DNA from 2 places in the Bacillus sp. LQ16 genome. Region 1 is predicted to be linked to the other one. Evidence: a T-box and tRNA genes for the amino acid it is inferred to sense, from the RefSeq annotation. Region 1 holds a T-box; the other holds one or more tRNA genes.
The links. The T-box of region 1 lies ahead of AC3EMB_RS21870 (valine--tRNA ligase). A T-box ahead of a tRNA ligase gene usually reads a tRNA of that ligase, here a tRNA-Val.
Positions count from the first base shown of each region.

Region 1 (9,337 bases):
TATTTTTTTCATATTTTCTCCTTCCTTTCTCACATGAAGCAGAACAATTTATATCAATCGTATCAAAGGAATAGTTTGCCCACAAATGAAAGAAATATTAATTTCTCTAACTAAAAATAACACTTCTTTATTGCATACGATTATATTCCTGTCATAGAGAAAGCACTTTGCTCTAAATTCAAAAGAAAAGAAAGAAGTACATGTACTTCTTTCTTACTCATTTTATTATCCTATCATTTCACTTTCTACGAAACAATTTTTTCATACGAGAGTAAGCCATCAATAATAACTTGATTTAATTTCGCCAAAGATTCCTTATCCATTTTCCCATCTTTTACTGTTTGTACAGCTACCGACGTATACATATACAGTTTCTTTGCTTCTTCTCGCTTCATACTTTTCCCTTCTTTTTCAATCGCTTTCCATTCTTTTTCAATCACTTCTATATCTTTTGCGCTGCTTTTTCCACCAACTTGTACGCTAGAAGCATATTTTGCTAAATGAGTATATAATGGCTGCACTTTTGTTAAAAATGTTCCTACTTCTTTATCATCTTTCAGCAATGCTTTATCTGTTATATCCCAGTTCTTTTTTAAAACGGAGACACCATCATTTTTATACTTAGTCATTAATTGATTTATAGCCTGTTCATCGCTAGCAATACCAACAACTATTGCATACTTATCCCCGCTCGGTCTCAAAGCACCAATGCCCCCATTGCCTTTCCATTCTTCAAGAGCTGCCTGTCCCTTTTCTTCAGAAGAATAAAGCCCCCCTTGAACAAAGAATAATTTCATCGGATCCAATGACGTTCCTGTCTGCGCCTTTTGTTTTTCTTCTTTCGGTGCTGGTGTTTGTTCTGCCGTTCCACCCACCTTTGATTCTCCATTTCCAGTCGGCCTTGAAGCAGTTACTTCACTTCCTCCTGTTGTTCCTTGTCCAGTAAGTAAATGAAGCATCCCCATTCCAAACGTCGTACCGATAATAATTGCGGTTGCAACGATTGCAATTAATGTATTACTCCACTTCTTTCGGTATTTTTCCACAGACACTGATTTCGCTTTTTGAAACGGAACAACATTTTTAGGTCGTTCACTTTCTACTACCATCCATTCAAATTCATCTTTCTTCTTTTCCTCATACTTCGCTTCTGTTCCATTCACTTTCACTGAGATCGTTCGTGATTGCTTGTCCATACACTCACACCTCACCTCTTATCGTTGTCCGCATCATATCATATTCATTTCACAAAAAAACGAGATATTTGTCAGAGGAATTCGCCAAATAACCCTATATATTTATCTTATATGTATGCATTTGACTTCATTTGTAGAACAAAAAACTAGATAGCAAAGACTATCTAGTTTTTCTCTCGAATATATTTTCGAACTTCAGAAATGAAATAAAGAGAACCTGTTATGATAAAAACATCATTTTCCCCTATCATTTCAACTTTTGTATCAATTGCCTCTTTCCAATTTTCAAAAACTAATTTTGATTCTTTTTGTGAATATGATGCAAGCTTGTCTGCAGAAATAGCACGATCAAAGGCGAATGTTGTAAAAATCATTTCATCTGCAATGGTTTCTAATCGGCCTACCATGTTATGCAATTGTTTATCACCAAGGGCAGTAAATAAAACTATTACATTTTTATCTTTGTAATGCGCTTCTACTGTTTTCACAAGGCTTTCGATACCTTCTGGATTATGAGCACCATCTATAATAATATCCGGGTTACTTTGTAGCTTTTCAAAGCGCCCAATCCAATACGCTTCCCGTAATCCCGTTCTTATTCCCTCTTCCTCAATTAAAAATGATAAATATGTTTTTACATACATTACTGCCATAAGTGCTAGCGCTGCATTTCCTACTTGATGAATACCTTTCATTGAGATTTGCAAATCTTCAAATGCGGTAAAAGGACAAGTAAAATCAAACTGTTCCCCATCTTCGTTAGACTGTTTATGTAACGCTGTAAAATGCTTGCCAAGTTCGTATAAGTTTGCATGGTTTTCCTGTGCAACATTTTGAATGACTTGCAAAGCTTCTTCATCTTTTACACCAGTAATTACCGGCACACCAGACTTAATAATCCCCGCCTTTTCATATGCAATTTCTCCTAGTGTATTCCCTAAAATATGCATATGATCGTGACCGATATTCGTAATAATCGTGAGAACAGGGTGTATAACATTGGTAGAATCAAAACGTCCACCGAGCCCTGTTTCAAATAAAACAACATCACAGAAATTGACTTTACCGAAATAGCAAATTGCCATAACAGTAATAATTTCAAACTCAGTCGCTTCCCCTAAATCCGTTTCATCTAGTTTTTCCACGACTGGTTTTACCATCTTTACGAGTTCAGTAATCTCTTCATCTGCAATTGGTGTTCCATTCACACTAATGCGTTCATTAAATGTTTCGATGTAAGGAGAGGTAAACGTTCCTACCTTATATTTCGCGCCTTCTAACATGTAACGCATATATGTTAACGTTGAACCTTTTCCATTTGTACCAGCAAGATGAATACATTTTATATGACGCTCTGGATTTCCGAGCTCTTCTAGCATCCAATTCATTCTTTCTAATCCTGGTTTAATACCAAATTTCAATCGGCTATGAATCCACCCTATCGCTTCTTCGTATGTATGTATCACGTATGCTTTTCCCCTTTCAAAAGACAACTTTCATAGTTCTATTATACGCAAAGAAAAGAGACTCACCAATATAGTGAGTCTCTAAAAATATTTTTACTTTTCAAGATCTGCTAGACGTTGACGAACTGCTTCGCGTTTTTCTAGGTAATCTTGCTCTTTCGCACGCTCTCCTTCAATAACCGCTGCAGGAGCTTTCGCTACGAAACCTTGGTTAGAAAGTTTCTTCTGTACACGTTCTACTTCTTTATCGAACTTCTCAAGTTCTTTCTCAAGACGAGCTCTCTCTTCATCAAGATTGATAAGATCAGCTAACGGTAAGAATAACTCTGCACCTGATACGATTGCAGTCATTGCTTTTTCTGGCGCTTGTAAGTCCGTTTGAATTGTTAATTCGCTTGGGTTACAGAAACGCTCAATGTAAGAGCTATTTTTCGTAAGTTGAGCAAGTACAGCCTCATCTTTTGCTTTAATTTGCATTTGAACTTTTTTGCTTATTGGCGTATTTACTTCTGCACGAATATTACGAACAGAGCGAATGATATCAACTAGAAGGTGCATTTCTGCCGCAGCTTCCGTATCTTGTAAATCTTCGCGAACTGTTGGCCACGCAGCTACTGTAATAGATTCGCCTTCATGCGGTAAATGTTGCCAAATTTTCTCTGTTACGAATGGCATGAATGGGTGTAATAGACGCATTGTTTGATCTAATACGTAAGCTAAAATAGAACGAGTCGTTTTCTTAGCTGCTTCATCTTCACCGTATAGTGGAAGTTTCGCCATTTCAATGTACCAGTCACAGAAATCATCCCAAATGAAGTTGTATAATGAACGACCAGCTTCACCGAACTCATATTTATCCATGTTACGTGTTACACTCTCGATTGTTTCGTTTAAGCGAGTTAAGATCCACTTATCTGCAACTGATTTTTCACCAGTTAAATCGATTTCTTCATACTTCATATCATCCATGTTCATTAATACGAAACGTGATGCGTTCCAAATTTTATTAATGAAGTTCCAAGTAGATTCTACTTTTTCCATGCTGAAACGTAAATCTTGACCTGGTGCACTTCCTGTTGATAAGAAATAGCGCATTGCATCTGCACCGTACTTCTCGATAACATCCATTGGGTCAATACCGTTACCAAGAGATTTACTCATCTTACGACCTTGCTCATCACGAACTAAACCGTGAATTAATACATCTTTAAATGGACGCTCGCCTGTAAACTCTAAACCTTGGAAAATCATACGAGATACCCAGAAGAAGATGATGTCATAACCCGTTACTAGTGCATCTGTTGAATAGTAACGTTTGAAGTCTGCTGAATCTTCATTTGGCCAACCAAGTGTTGAGAATGGCCATAGCGCTGAACTGAACCATGTATCAAGTACGTCGTTATCTTGATTCCAGTTTTCAATATCTGCTGGTGCTTCTGTACCTACGTATACTTCACCAGTTTCTTTATGGTACCAAGCTGGAATACGGTGTCCCCACCATAATTGACGAGAAATACACCAGTCATGAATATTTTCCATCCATCGTAAATATGTGTTTTCAAAACGCTCTGGTACGAACGTTACTTTTTCTTCTTCTTTTTGTTGAAGCGCTACTGCTTTTTCAGCAAGTGGAGCCATTTTTACGAACCATTGTGTTGATAAGTAAGGCTCAACAACTGCACCGCTACGCTCACTATGACCTACTGAATGCATATGTGGCTCGATTTCTACTAATACGCCAGCTTCTTGTAAGTCTTTCACTAATTCTTTACGGCATTCGAAACGATCCATACCGTTATATTTACCAGCTTTTTCGTTCATCGATCCATCTTCGTTCATTACTAAGATGCGTGGTAAGTCATGACGGTTACCTACTTCAAAGTCGTTCGGGTCATGAGCTGGTGTAATTTTTACAACGCCTGTTCCGAAGTCTTTTTCTACGTACTCATCAGCAATAATCGGAATCTCACGACCTACGATTGGAAGTGTAACTGTTTTTCCGATTAAATGTTTGTAACGATCATCTTCTGGATGAACTGCTACCGCTGTATCACCAAGCATCGTTTCTGGACGAGTAGTAGCAAGGCGAATGTGACCTGAACCGTCTGTTAACGGATAGTTCATATGGTAGAATGCACCTTGAACTTCTTTATGAATTACTTCAATATCAGAAAGAGCTGTGCGTGTTGCTGGATCCCAGTTGATAATATATTCACCGCGGTAAATTAAGCCTTTTTCGTATAATTGAACGAATACTTTATTAACCGCATCAGATAAACCTTCGTCTAATGTGAAACGTTCGCGAGAATAGTCTAGTCCTAAACCGACTTTCCCCCATTGTTGACGAATGTGAGAAGCGTACTCTTCTTTCCACTCCCAAGCTTTTTCAAGGAATTTCTCACGGCCAAGATCGTAACGTGAAATACCTTCTTCACGAAGTTTTCCTTCTACTTTCGCTTGTGTTGCGATACCAGCATGGTCCATTCCTGGAAGCCATAGCACATCGTAACCTTGCATACGCTTCGTACGAGTTAAAATATCTTGAAGAGTTGTATCCCAAGCATGACCTAAGTGTAACTTACCAGTTACGTTCGGAGGTGGAATTACAATTGTATACGGTTGTTTCTTCTCGTCTCCTGTTGCTTCAAAATATTTGCCTTCAAGCCACCATTGATAAAGGCCTTCTTCAACGGACATATGATCATATTTAGTTGGTAAATTCTTTTCCGTGTTTGACATTATTTTCCCTCCTTAAAATAAAAAATGTCCCTCATCCAAAAAGGACGAGGGACATCGCGGTACCACCTTTATTTACAAACAAATTCATAATTTGCTTATACTCTTAATTTGATAACGGACAAATCCGTCTTTTCCTAATGAGAACTATTCTGTTCAGAAAAGATGCTCCAGGGCTACCTTCTAACATAACTATCTAGAGAATCTCCCAGCTACTGATTCTCCTCTCTGAAGACGTTTCATGTTATACTCTTCCCCTTCAAGGCATTTATATGATTGTTAATTATTATATACAATAGTGTAAAAAACGAAACCTTATTCGTCAAGATAAATTTAAAACTATGACTTTTCGGGTGAATATAAAGAAGATAAGTAGCATTCTCTACTTATCTTCTTTATCCCGCTATTTGCGGGCAATAAGACCCCACCTCAAAATTCAGCTGAAGCAAAGAAGTTAGGTTGGAGCCACCCGCTGATTAAAGTTTTACTTTACCCGTTCCCTTGCTGGGCAGCTTGTAATTGTGACAGGAAATATTCTATATTGCTAACGAGCCAATGCGATTGTTGCAAACTCTTTACTCCGCGCAGTTCATTTTCCTCGTTGCGATTATCTCTTCTTTTCTTATAAGACTGGATTTGCCGAATAAATTGCGATGGATACGTCATATACGCAAACATAAGTAGTTGCTCTTCTTTCGTAAAAGGGAAATTTTTTTGATACATTTGAAACCATTCAAACCGATCACTTCTTGCGATTGGATATGTGTTTAAAGACCGTGAATAAAAACCTACTATATCTTGCACAGGCGTTGCAAACTTCGATTTTTCCAAACTAATAAAATAGCCATTTCGCTCATAGTCAAATAAAAAATGATTAAGTGACACGTTACCATGCACAAAAGTAATACGTGTTTTCTCTTTTTCTTTCATCGCATCGTTCCACTCATTTAATTGCTTCGTTGCAAATTCACGCGCTCTCATTACATGATGATAGTACGTACAATATTGTAATTCAAACGGGGACATATACCATTTTGATTCAGATTCTACGAGAAACTCTTCTAACATCTCACCATCATTTTCCCAGCGATCGGATATAGTTGTATAATGTTTTTCTAAATCTTCTTCCGTATATGTTTCTTCCTTCACAGTTTTTTGATGCAACGTTCCAAGTGTCTGAAACATTTTATGGTATTGATCATTATCCTCGCCGTTTCCTTCTGCACGTTCTAACCAAGGCATTAAATAATAATTATACGTCCCGTCACTTAAAATATAATTTCCATCCGTCGCGTGGTATATAGGTACATAATTTGAAAAACCTTTCTCCTTCAAATATTGAATATGATGCAGAAAATTATTCCGCTCTAACTTTCTGCCTTCTATTTTCTTGAGTGCATATGGACCTTGATTCGTATAAATTTTCATTACGCTTCCGTGCTCTTCCATATGCTGCGTATCCAATCTATATTGCCTCACGATAGGTTCATAGTGATTTCGTAATTCAATATCCATACGAATAACCCTTTCTATTCAAAACATAGCCTCTAAGAAAAGAAGCGAGTGAAAACACTCACTTCCTTATTTCGCCTTTACCCTTGAAACCGGAATATAAATAATTTGCCCCGTATTTAAAAATATATCTTCTGTTTGATTGACACGGCACACATTTTGCACAGACGTTTCATAACGTTCTGCAATAGATTCAATTGTATCCCCTTCTTGCACGAAATACATTCTTAACTTTGTAAATTCTTCTTCCGGTTCTTTCGTAAATAGTTTTGTTAAATAAAGCGCATTTTCATCTCGCTGTGAGTACTCTTCTTCTTGTTCTTCCTGCTTTTTCGCTTTTTCTTTCTTGAAATCTTTTCGCCCAAACAATTCAAATTGCGGCGTTGTTTCTTGCTCCTCTTCACGCTCCACAAATTCATGTTCCTCTATCTTCTCTTCTTCTAATTCCTGCTCTTTTCTTTCCTCTAATTGGAACGGTTCAAATGCGTAATCTTCCCACTCATCTGATTCCTTATATGCTGGTTCTTCTACATGCGGCGCCGGTCTATTTTCATCCTCTTGCGCTGAATCTTCTTCTAACTCGGCATACACCGTTTCTTCCTCTTCAGCTTCATCCTCGTTTCTCTCTTCATCACACAAACCGGTAATAGATATATCCGCTAATAATTGTAAGCAACCATTTTCCTTTAATTCATAATCAAATTCCTCAATTGATACATATAGCTCTTCAATTACTTTCACTCGATTTCTCGGAATTGATATTTCAAGCGGAAAGGAATGAACAAGTTCATTAACCCCATCTTCCCTTGTTTCTACATAATCAATTGACTTTGCTGGCGATAGTTCTCTTAATGAATACGCCGAATCATCTTTTCGTGCAACATACTCTCCCGTTAAATCTAATTGCCCTCTCACGATTACTTCATGATCAAGCTCTTCTATCTCAACGTCTGGATCTAACGAAATTGACAAAAGTTCATCGACTTCCTGTCCCTTTTGGAACCAAACAGATTCTTTTAATGAAAATCGTAACGAATGATCTGCAGCCACTTCTTTTCCCCCTCCCAAACTATATGTCATTACAGATTTATGTAGGGAAAGCTTACTTTATGAATAAAAAAAAATCGCCCCCCCTTATGGAGAGCGATTTTTCTCTAATACATTATTTTAATTTTGACATTGCAATTTCAGCTGCTGCAATCGTCGCCTCAATATCTGCGTCACTATGTGCTGTCGATAAGAATAAACCTTCGAATTGAGATGGCGGTAAGAATACACCTTGTTCTACCATTTCACGATAGTAAGCCGCAAAGAATTCTAAGTTTGAAGATTTTGCTGCATCGTAATTAATAACGGGCTCATCTGTAAAGAAAATACCAATCATAGAACCTGCACGGTTAATATGATGTGGAATGCCATGTTTTTCAGCTGCTTTACGTAATCCAGCTTCCAACATTTCTGCTTTACGCTCAAATTCTACATATGATTCTGGCGTTAACTGTACTAACGTTTCATAACCTGCTGCCATTGCAAGTGGATTACCTGATAAAGTACCAGCTTGGTAAATCGGTCCGCTTGGTGCAACTTGGCGCATAATTTCTGCTTTACCACCGTATGCTCCTACTGGTAAACCACCACCGATTACTTTACCTAAGCATGTTAAATCAGGTGTTACGCCATAATAACCTTGGCCACAATTATAAGCTACTCGGAACCCTGTCATTACTTCATCAAAAATAAGCAATGCACCGTTTTGTTCTGTTACTTCACGAAGACCTTCTAAAAATCCAGGCTGCGGAGGAACAACCCCCATATTTCCTGCTACTGGTTCTACAATTACACAAGCAATATCATCACCGAATTGTTCAAACGCGTATTTTACGCTTTCTAAATCGTTATAAGCTACTGTAATCGTATTTTTCGCTACACCTTCTGGTACACCAGGACTATCTGGTAAACCTAAAGTCGCCACACCAGAACCAGCTTTAATTAATAGCGAATCACCATGACCGTGGTAACAACCAATAAATTTCAAGATTTTATTACGACCTGTATAACCACGAGCTAAACGTAGTGCACTCATTGTTGCTTCCGTTCCAGAGTTAACCATACGCACAATCTCAATTGATGGCACGCGCTCAATAACAAGTTTTGCTAATTTATTTTCAATTTCTGTTGGTGCACCGAAGCTTGTACCTCTTTCAGCAACAGATTTTAACGCTTCTACAACACGATCATTTGCATGACCATGAATTAAAGGCCCCCATGATAATACGTAGTCGATGTATTCATTCCCATCAATATCATATACTTTAGAGCCTTTTCCACGCTCCATAAACAACGGATTCATCCCAACAGATTTAAAAGCACGAACCGGGCTATTTACGCCACCAGGCATTAAGTCTTGTGCCTCTTCAAACGCCGCAA
Region 1 covers NZ_CM173491.1:4,333,174-4,342,510, forward strand. The annotation lists gene AC3EMB_RS21855 (Maf family protein) at 1-12, opposite strand, end outside; gene AC3EMB_RS21860 (hypothetical protein) at 246-1,196, opposite strand; gene AC3EMB_RS21865 (bifunctional folylpolyglutamate synthase/dihydrofolate synthase) at 1,361-2,662, opposite strand; gene AC3EMB_RS21870 (valine--tRNA ligase) at 2,756-5,401, opposite strand; T-box leader at 5,439-5,670, opposite strand; gene ysxE (spore coat protein YsxE) at 5,888-6,913, opposite strand; gene spoVID (stage VI sporulation protein D) at 6,980-7,990, opposite strand; gene hemL (glutamate-1-semialdehyde 2,1-aminomutase) at 8,073-9,337, opposite strand, start outside.

Region 2 (9,337 bases), 2.4 Mb from region 1:
GCTTACCAAAGTCTTCACCAGCATTATCACCTTTTGCATCTTTAACAGTATACTTTGTTGCTAATTTAACGTCTTTAATAGTTAACGAACCGCTGTTTTGTAATAAGAACTCTTTCTTAACAGAATCCCCTGGTTTTAAATCTTTAATATCTACAAGCGTCTTAGGGTTTAATGTAAGGTCTAACGTCCCAGCTGCAAATGTATTGTTTGATACTTCTTTATCGCTAAAGAATGCAAATGTTCCTCCACCAATTAAAGCTAACCCCAATGCTGCTGATGCAACTCCCATACCTAATTTCTTTTTCAGACTCACAATCAATTCCCCCTAGCTTTTTTTTATATTTTTATCACTTATTTTTCAATAAGAGATGTAAAGAAAACTATATTAGCTTAGCTAATATGTGTTCTTTTTTAAAAACCTTATGTTCATTATAACGAACAAACCTATATAAACACAACACATATTTATTAATATTTTCAGTTATTTTTATTTCTCAATATTATTTAGACTTTTCAGAAAAACGAATGATAATTTATATCTTTTTTCACACTCAAATCATTTAATACTATAAGAAAAAGCAAAACAAAGAGGTGAGGGCTAACTTTCCCTCACACTCGTATAAATATTACTAGTCTTGCTTATTCGTTCACACCCTCTTACACCACATTCTTGTTTTCTGGCTGTTTCACTAAAGCAGTTACTCCGCTTTCTTCTGCTCTTCTACTTTCTTTTGTTCTTCTACTTTCTTCTGTTCTTCTGCTTTCTTCTGTTCTTCTACTTTCTTTTGTTCTTCTGCTTTCTTCTGTTCTTCTACTTTCTTCTGTTCTTCTGCTTTCTTCTGTTCTTCTGCTTTCTTCTGTTCTTCTGCTTTCTTCTGTTCTTCTACTTTCTTCTGTTCTTCTACTTTCTTCTGTTCTTCTACTTTCTTCTGTTCTTCTACTTTCTTCTGTTCTTCTACTTTCTTTTGTCCTTCCGCTTCAATTGCAACGTTTAATTGTTGCTGAAGAGCCTGAATTTGCTCATCAATAGCTTTCAAGCTAATTTCTTTCTCAATATAGTCACGTTTCTCTTTGATACTGCGAAAGCCTTCATTTACATATACGGACACTTGCTGCATCGACTCATCTTTATTTACCTTTAATTCTTCTTGTATTTGATTGTAAGGAGCTTCTATTTCAGTATATACATTTTGCAGAGCTTCCTTCTCAGCAACAATTTTCTCACGCCCTTGTTGCCATACAGAAATCGCCTGTTTTATTTCTTCAATAGAAGTTGCTTTCGATTTTCCCTTCATCGTTCCATACTCACGCTCAATAAACTGTTTATGTTTCTCAGATTGCTCTTTTAACGTATTAACTGTTTTCGGAAATATAATTGCTGTAGAAAGCGTCGCTTCTACTTTCGTTTCATGAATGAACGCCGCTTCTGTATGAGTCATAATTTGAGATCCTAAATAAAACGTAATAGAACACATACACGGCAATATAAGCATCTTTTTAAAATTACGCGGTCTTTTCAGCATCTTAATCTCTCCCATCGAACATTACGTTCTTTATACAGAACATTATCTATATTATAGTAAAGAACTATTAAAATTGATAGACAAATACTAGAAAAATAGAAAAAGGGCTATCCATGTGATAGCCCTTTTTGTTATTATCTTTCTTCACCTGCTGTTTGTTGTGCATCAAACGTCCAATTTAATTGTAACTTATCGCCTTGGAATTGATTTTGATCTTTTCCATTATCAACGAACTCAAATTTCACTTTGAATTTATCAGATTTACCTGCTGAAATACCTTTTTCATCCCAGAACCAAGCCGATAAATCATTATCTACAGCTGTAAGTGTGTCACCTTTTAATTTATCTAAAGTAGTTTGTTTCACAATTGTCTCATGCTTATCTACATTTTTTAAGAATGTTACTTTAATATGTTTACCAAAATCATCTTTATTATCTTTCTTTACATCTTCTACATTATAATCTGTTTTCAGTAAAACCTTTTTAATATCTAAAGATCCTTTATTTTCCAGTTTAAATTCTTTTTCAATTGTATCCCCAGGTTTTAAATTCGATACGTTAACAACTGTTGATGGATTTAATGCTAAATCCAGTGTCCCAGCCGCAAATGTATTGTTTGACACTTCTTTATCACTGAAAAATGCAAATGTTCCTCCACCAACTAACGCTGCTCCTAGTACTGCTGATGTAATACCCATTCCTAATTTTTTCTTTAAAGTCATGTCCATATCCCCTTAATATATATATATTTGTTAACTTCCTAAACGGAAAGTATAACCAAACGAACTAGACGGATTGTTCTACTTTTTTATCTTTCTTTTCTCCGTCAATGCTACGAATAGCCCCAAAAATAGAAATCGCGGAATATCCAAGTAAAAAGACTCCTGGAATAATAAGAAGTAATGCTGCTCCCGCTTTTGAATTCGCATAATTCAGTAAATAACCAACGTACGGAACTGTAATATCTGCATACTTTCCAACTACATTTTCTGCAAGTACTGGCTCTAAATCTGGTCCGTTGTTGTTATCCCCTTTTGTTTCATACATTACTTTTCCATTTGTATCTTTCACACCGATAATACGGTGAGTGATAATTTTTTGATCTTTCTCTTTAAAGGTAATAACATCACCTTTTTGATATTTAGAACCATCTTTGTTTGGTTCTATTGCAATGATTGATCCCGTTAAAAACGTCGGCTCCATTGATCCTGAAAGAACGCTCTTAAATTGATATCCCATCACTGTCGGATCACCACCGCTTGCTTTTGAAGAAATAACTACAAAAGCTAAAAAAACCATCAATGCAAATAAAACAAATGAGATCGCGTTGCTAATTATCTTCCATATTAATTTCATCGTCTCTCTCCCTCTCCGTTGTTTTATATTATTTGAAGTATGCAATGTTCATTTACCCTCGTTCTTTAACAAGAACACAAGTAAATGATATAACGAACTTTAAGTTATTGCAATAAGAAAATTTACAATTATTAGTTAAATATCTTTTTAGCATATAAAAAAGACTGTGACAAAATCTCTCCACAGCCTTTTTACTACTACGTTATTTTTCTTCTGTTTTCATTCCTTTTGTATTTCGGCGTAGTACTACATATAAAATGGCTCCAAATAGTACAAGGGCGCCTATCCCAACACTTATTACTTTCACATCTAACTCTTTTTCTTCAGATGCAATTGTATCTTTTTTAGGCATCGTAAAAGTGACATCTTCTGTCGAAAGAACGTTTACCGTCGCAATTGTTTGATTATTTTTCGTAATATCAACTGCACCAACTACCTCACCACGATGTATTCCTTTATGATATAAAGATTCTTTATCTAATGAAGCCGCCCGGAAAATAGTTTTCACATTTTTCCCTTCATCTTTCTTAAGCATAAGCTCCGCACTTTGTTCCAACTCAGAATTAACATCTTTATTTAAATATGTTGTTTTTTGATGCCAATTATGTTTATCCAGCACCATTTGCTTCGTAAATTGACCGAAAGAATATTCCGCCATCTGCTTCAAATCTTCATAAATTTCAGGTCTTTGAGAAGCCATTACTACGCTTATAATACGGTTTCCATCTTTCTCATTTAATAAAACAAGTGTATTACGCGCTTCATTCGTAAACCCTGTCTTACCGCCAATGCTATATGGATTTTCAAAAAAATTAGATTTATTAAAAATAGACACCGTCTGCCTAGACGTCGTAACTGTCGTTCTTTTCGTATTCATCGCTTGTAAAATTTCAGGATACTTTTGCACACCCTTCGTAATCATAGCCATATCATACGGCGTCGTATAATGGTTCGGATCATGCAGTCCATTCGGTGTTACAAAGTGGCTATCTTTCGCCCCTAATTGCTTCGCTTTCTCATTCATCATATTAGCGAAATTCTCAACACTCCCGCCAATCCGCTCCGCAATCGCATACGACACATCATTCGCACTCAGCACCATTAAAATCATAAGCGCAGTATTTCTATTAATTGTCTCTCCAGGTTGAAACTCAATTTGATAATTACTCTTCTCTTGATCTAATGCTAATTGTGAAAATGTAAATTGATCCTCTGGCTTTGTATGCTCCATGAGTAAAATCGCTGTTAACACCTTCGTCGTACTAGCAGGATATGCTCGGTGATATGCGTTTTTGTCATACAAAACATCTCCTGTTTTCGCATCAATTGTCGTTGCAAACTGACTAAAAACATTCGGTCCTTCTGCAGGTGGTGGTGCAACTTGTTCTGGATTTACTCCAATATTCGTCTCAGCACGCAATGTCATAGGTGTCAACAAAAACAAACAAATAACTGTAATAAAAACCAAAATTTTCTTAAAATTTACCATATGACTCTCCCTTTTCCATTTACTCCTCTAACAAAATAAGAAATCTACCAATCATATGTAATTTGTATTAAACTGGAAGAATTTTCACTATTTTTTACTATATCATATTTTTACGATAAAGAACATAAATATACAATAAAAATAAGAAGGAATTACTCTTTCTTATCCTTCTCATCTATCAACGAATCTATTAACTTTTGACTAGCTTCCTCGGGCGTAATCTCATCGGTTATCCCCATAAACGACCAACCTTTAGAATCGACCCACTCAACAAACTCTTGTAAAAATTCATCATGTGTAACATCCACATCAAGAATCGAGCCATTAATCGAAATCGTTCTATTTTTAGACACGCGCATCTTGAACGTTTTTCTTACCATTACAACTTTTCTCCCTCTACTTCTGAATATTTATAAAGTGAAACTTTCATCAACCCTCACCAATCGGACTTTTACGGCCATCCCAATCCCAACCTAACTTCTTTACTTTTGCTAAATTTCGAGGTAAGGGATCTTACTGCCCGCAAATAGCGAGATAAAATAATCATGTATCTCTGTTATACATGATTTTCAGTAAATTGTAAAAAGGATATATTGGCCAATTTAAATAGCAAAAATGAAAATCTCTTACCTACGTAAACGTAATACGACATACAATCGCTCATAAATTATTAAATAAATCCATAAAAATATACACTTTAAAACATAATTGAGTAAGCCATTCTAGTCTTTTGGAAGATATTATCTAAAATAGTATACTAAACGGATAAAGGATATTTGAATAAAGAAACTGAGGCTTTCTATTTAGCTGGACTCTTAAGTTGTAGACTTAGAGACTGATGCCGGAATTCATATTTAATTTCTATTTCTGTACATAATATCGTAAGAAAGAAGGTAGTACTGTGAAAACAACAGAAAATTTTACTGACAGGGCCGATATATATGCAAAATATCGCCCTAGTTATCCTAATGAATATATTGATTACTTGCTTTCAGCTAACCAACTGAAAGGGAATCGGATTGTAGCTGATATTGGTTCAGGTACGGGGATATTTAGCCGCCAGCTGCTTGAAAGTGGTTTACATGTTATTGGAGTTGAACCAAATGATGATATGAGGAAGATCGCTGAGCAATCGTTAAAACTATATTCTCGTTTTCAATCCATAAAAGCAACTGCTGAACATACCACTTTAAAAGAAAATAGTGTAGATTTAGTAACTGTTGCCCAAGCATTTCATTGGTTTAATAAAGAGGCTTTCAAAATCGAATGCCAACGAATTTTAAAACAAAAAGCAAATGTTGCTCTTGTTTGGAATAGTAGAGATTTAACTAGTCCACTTATTAAAGAGAACGCAGAAATTTGCCAGAAAACCTGTCCAAACTTTAAAGGATTTAGCGGTGGAATAGATGAAACTCCAGAAGTATTTAATAGCTTTTTTAAGGATGGAAAGTATGAGTTTAAAGAATATCAAAATGATTTACTTTTTGATTATGAAGGGTTTTTGGGAAGGAATTTATCAGCATCTTATGCTCCGAAAGAAAATGACGAACAGTATAAAAATTTTATTTTTCTCCTATCAGAGCTATTCGAAAAACACAGTAAAAATGGAAAAATTATTCTCCCGAATTTAACGCGAAGTTATCTAGGCAATGTATAAACAGCCTGATACAAAGAGACTTTGATCGAAATTAAAACAAGCCTAGCCCCTTCCTGAATGTAGAACGTGGTTAGGCTTGTTTTGCATTTTACCACATCAAATTCAAATGACTTTCGTACAATAAAGTAGAATATATTAGAAAACACCTTAAACTGAGGAGGAACTCAATGGCGCGTTGTACGTATTGTAAAACGAAATGGAAAGTAAAAGATGTATGGTCAATACTCTTGGCATTTGAAAAAGATTGTCCGTATTGTTTTGGGAGGCAATATCTATCAAAGAAAACAGTGAACGCTATGCCAGAACTTATAAGCTTACCTTTACACTTCTTGTTCCCTTTTCTTGTTGATTTGAGTGATGAAGGTCCTTTGGATTGGTATCGGAAATAATATAACCTCTACATCCAAAGACTACTTTCTACTAAATTCGCTTCTCATCATTATCCCTTCATACATTACTCTCATAATCGCTTATACTTTCCCTTTTGAAGATCCCGTAGCTCAGCAGAAAGGGCGTCCCCTGAACAAATTTTATCAATTATGACTAAAAAAACAGTGATATATGTATACTGTTAAACATAAAAAATTAGCATTAGGTTCCAATTAAATATTAATTGAAACCAACCACTACTTGTATTCTGTAATTCAGAATACAAGTAGTGGTTTTTATTATGCATTTTTGCATACAGGATTATTTTCTCTTGTAAATAGATAATAATGGTATATAATAAAACCAATGTTTTACCAATAAAAGGTAATAAAAAGTAGTGGGATAAGCAATTAACCAAAACGTATTAACAGATTTGTTCTATGTAAATCATGATACATATATGGAATCAAAACTATGAAATTTTATGTAGAGATTAGATTACTACAAGATGAAAGATTCATAGCGAATGCACTCGAGGAAAAAAGTGTTCGATTAGATTAACGTTATAAAACTACTTAATGTGATATCTATGGAACGAATTGAAAATATACTTAGGGGGAATTTTAAGTGAAAGCATTTGGTAAAGTATTATTAACAGGAGCTTTAGCTTTAGGCGGTTTAACAGCTATGAACATTGATACACCGAAGGCAAATGCTGACGGAGCAAGCGAGTTCTGTCGTTATATTTGTGGTCCTAGCGAAACGTTGAATGGTGTTACAGTTCAAGTACACGCTACAGAATATAGCTTCGGTCAAAACGTAATTGCAAGAATTACAAATGAACGAGCTGAAGATATTCATTACAATGTCAGCATCGAGAAAAAATATGGCGATAACTGGGGAGAATATGATACTTTCTTCCATTGGCAAAATCAATGGGTTCCAGCTGGAAGTAATGATGAAATTTCTACTTTCACAGGATATGGCGAAAACATTTCAGACAATGGAACATATCGCTATAAAGTTGAAGTTGTAAGTGCTGACGGTTCTGTAGATACAATTTACACAGCAGGAATGACAGTTACAGGACGATAACTCATGAACGAGCCCCATTATTTATGATTGTATTCTTGAAAATATCATTGATAATCGCGGTGATATTATTATTAAAATAAGCTCTTCGGGGCTTATTTTTTATATAAAAATTGGAATGATTATATCCAGAAAATTAAATCTTTACACCATTAAAGTTTGTTGTTATTATAGGAATACATTAAATGTTACAATATTCAATAAATTATACAAATCCTTCGATTACACGAATGAAATGAAAACACATTGCTGATCGTAATATTTATAGTTGGGATCCCGTAGCTCAGCAGGGAGAGCGCCACCTTGACAGGGTGGAGGTCGTGAGTTCGAGCCTCTCCGGGGTCATATAAAAAAGAGACACCATATCAACCTTCTACGTGATATAGTGTCTCTTTTTTATCTAATTCAATTACTTCCCACCAAACATCTTCTCCAAAGACTTCGCATTTGCAAACAATACTTCTTTCAAGTTATCGTCAGCAACAATTTTATAGTCGCCATCTTTGTCTTTCTTTAAGTTCAAGGTAACTTCGCGAGTTGCCATTGCTGCATCTTTATCTGCTAAGTTTTTGACGATAGTTGAGGTCATTGTTTTTTCGATAGCTTTTTCAGATTGTTCTTTGTCTTCACTAAAGGCACTAGCGAACGCCATTGGCATAACTTCTCCCACTGCTTTTGTTACAGCAACGGATAGATCAGCAGATGTAATTTTTACTTTCACTTCTGCTTTGTCATCCTTTTTCGATACTTCTTCTAGCTTTTCAAATTTAAAGTTCTTTGTAATTGCACTTAGCATTGCTTTTGCCTCAGCATCATCTGTTTTTTCATTTAGTTTATTAAATTCTTTGTCACTCTCAACAAATGTACGAGCCTTTTCTACATCACCTTTTTGTATCGCTGTTAAAAATTCTTCTGTAGTATCTTTCGGATTTGCACACCCTGCTAAAACACCTGCTGTTAATCCTACTACCATCATTAATAGCAATAATCTCTTTATCTTTTGCACGCTCATTCTCCTCTTATCTTTTCTAGTAAGTCAGCATCATACAATATTATGAAACTGACATTACAAACATTTTTTAGTATAGCATTTATATGATTCGTTTTCTATTAATTCCCAAAAGATAAAGGGCCTTGCAGCATTCCTACAAGGTCCCTCTTCTATCAATCTGTATCCGTAGCACAAATGAACCACATTTTCTGTTCCCTACTATCTAACACCATCCAAGTAACATCCCACGCAACATCGTAAAACCAATCTGTCCAAGAGCGATAGCTTTCGAACACTTTAATATCTTCGTATCGATCTTGGAACATATATTGACATACATTGACTGCTAATTGTTTTGCGATAACTGGTCGTTCCTTAAACCCTTCATATGCTCCGCCCCACAAAATTTGCGCAGCAATGCTACCATCAAGCATAACTGCCAGCTGCTCTTTAAAACGAAACTTATATTTGTCTGATGTATGTATTTTTAACTCTTCTAAGTTATTGATTATATCTAAAGAGTTGAAGATTCTTCTAAAGAAGTGCTCATGTCCATCTTTCGAATGTAGTATTTCTTTAAAAAAATTTTCGTTATGCACTTTAAAACAGCTTATTATTGCTCCACCAATTAAGTTTTGTTCCTTAAACGTGTTTATAAGTTGCTCAACAGATGAGTCATTCGTGTCTATTTTTTCAAACGTTCCCTCTTTCCATCTCATAACGCCCACTACTCTCTATTAAAAATTTGTTTCTTCATTATAAATAGCAAAATAAAAACCAGCAACTTTAAGGTTGCTGGCTTAGCTCTTATTCATATTCGAAAAAACAATAACAACTGCTCCAAACAAATAATGCCCTAC
Region 2 covers NZ_CM173491.1:1,331,390-1,340,726, reverse strand. The annotation lists gene calY (biofilm matrix protein CalY) at 1-313, opposite strand, end outside; gene AC3EMB_RS06760 (DUF4047 domain-containing protein) at 699-1,523, opposite strand; gene AC3EMB_RS06755 (CalY family protein) at 1,658-2,245, opposite strand; gene sipW (signal peptidase I SipW) at 2,310-2,879, opposite strand; gene AC3EMB_RS06745 (D-alanyl-D-alanine carboxypeptidase family protein) at 3,082-4,368, opposite strand; gene AC3EMB_RS06740 (hypothetical protein) at 4,521-4,748, opposite strand; gene AC3EMB_RS06735 (class I SAM-dependent methyltransferase) at 5,270-6,025, shown strand; gene AC3EMB_RS06730 (hypothetical protein) at 6,193-6,414, shown strand; gene AC3EMB_RS06725 (hypothetical protein) at 7,022-7,489, shown strand; tRNA gene AC3EMB_RS06720 (tRNA-Val) at 7,759-7,831, shown strand; gene AC3EMB_RS06715 (DUF4878 domain-containing protein) at 7,896-8,492, opposite strand; gene AC3EMB_RS06710 (hypothetical protein) at 8,651-9,196, opposite strand; partial or broken gene AC3EMB_RS06705 (hypothetical protein) at 9,278-9,337, opposite strand, start outside.
Region 2: it encodes a tRNA-Val, which carries the amino acid that the T-box ahead of AC3EMB_RS21870 (valine--tRNA ligase) is inferred to sense. The anticodon was not compared.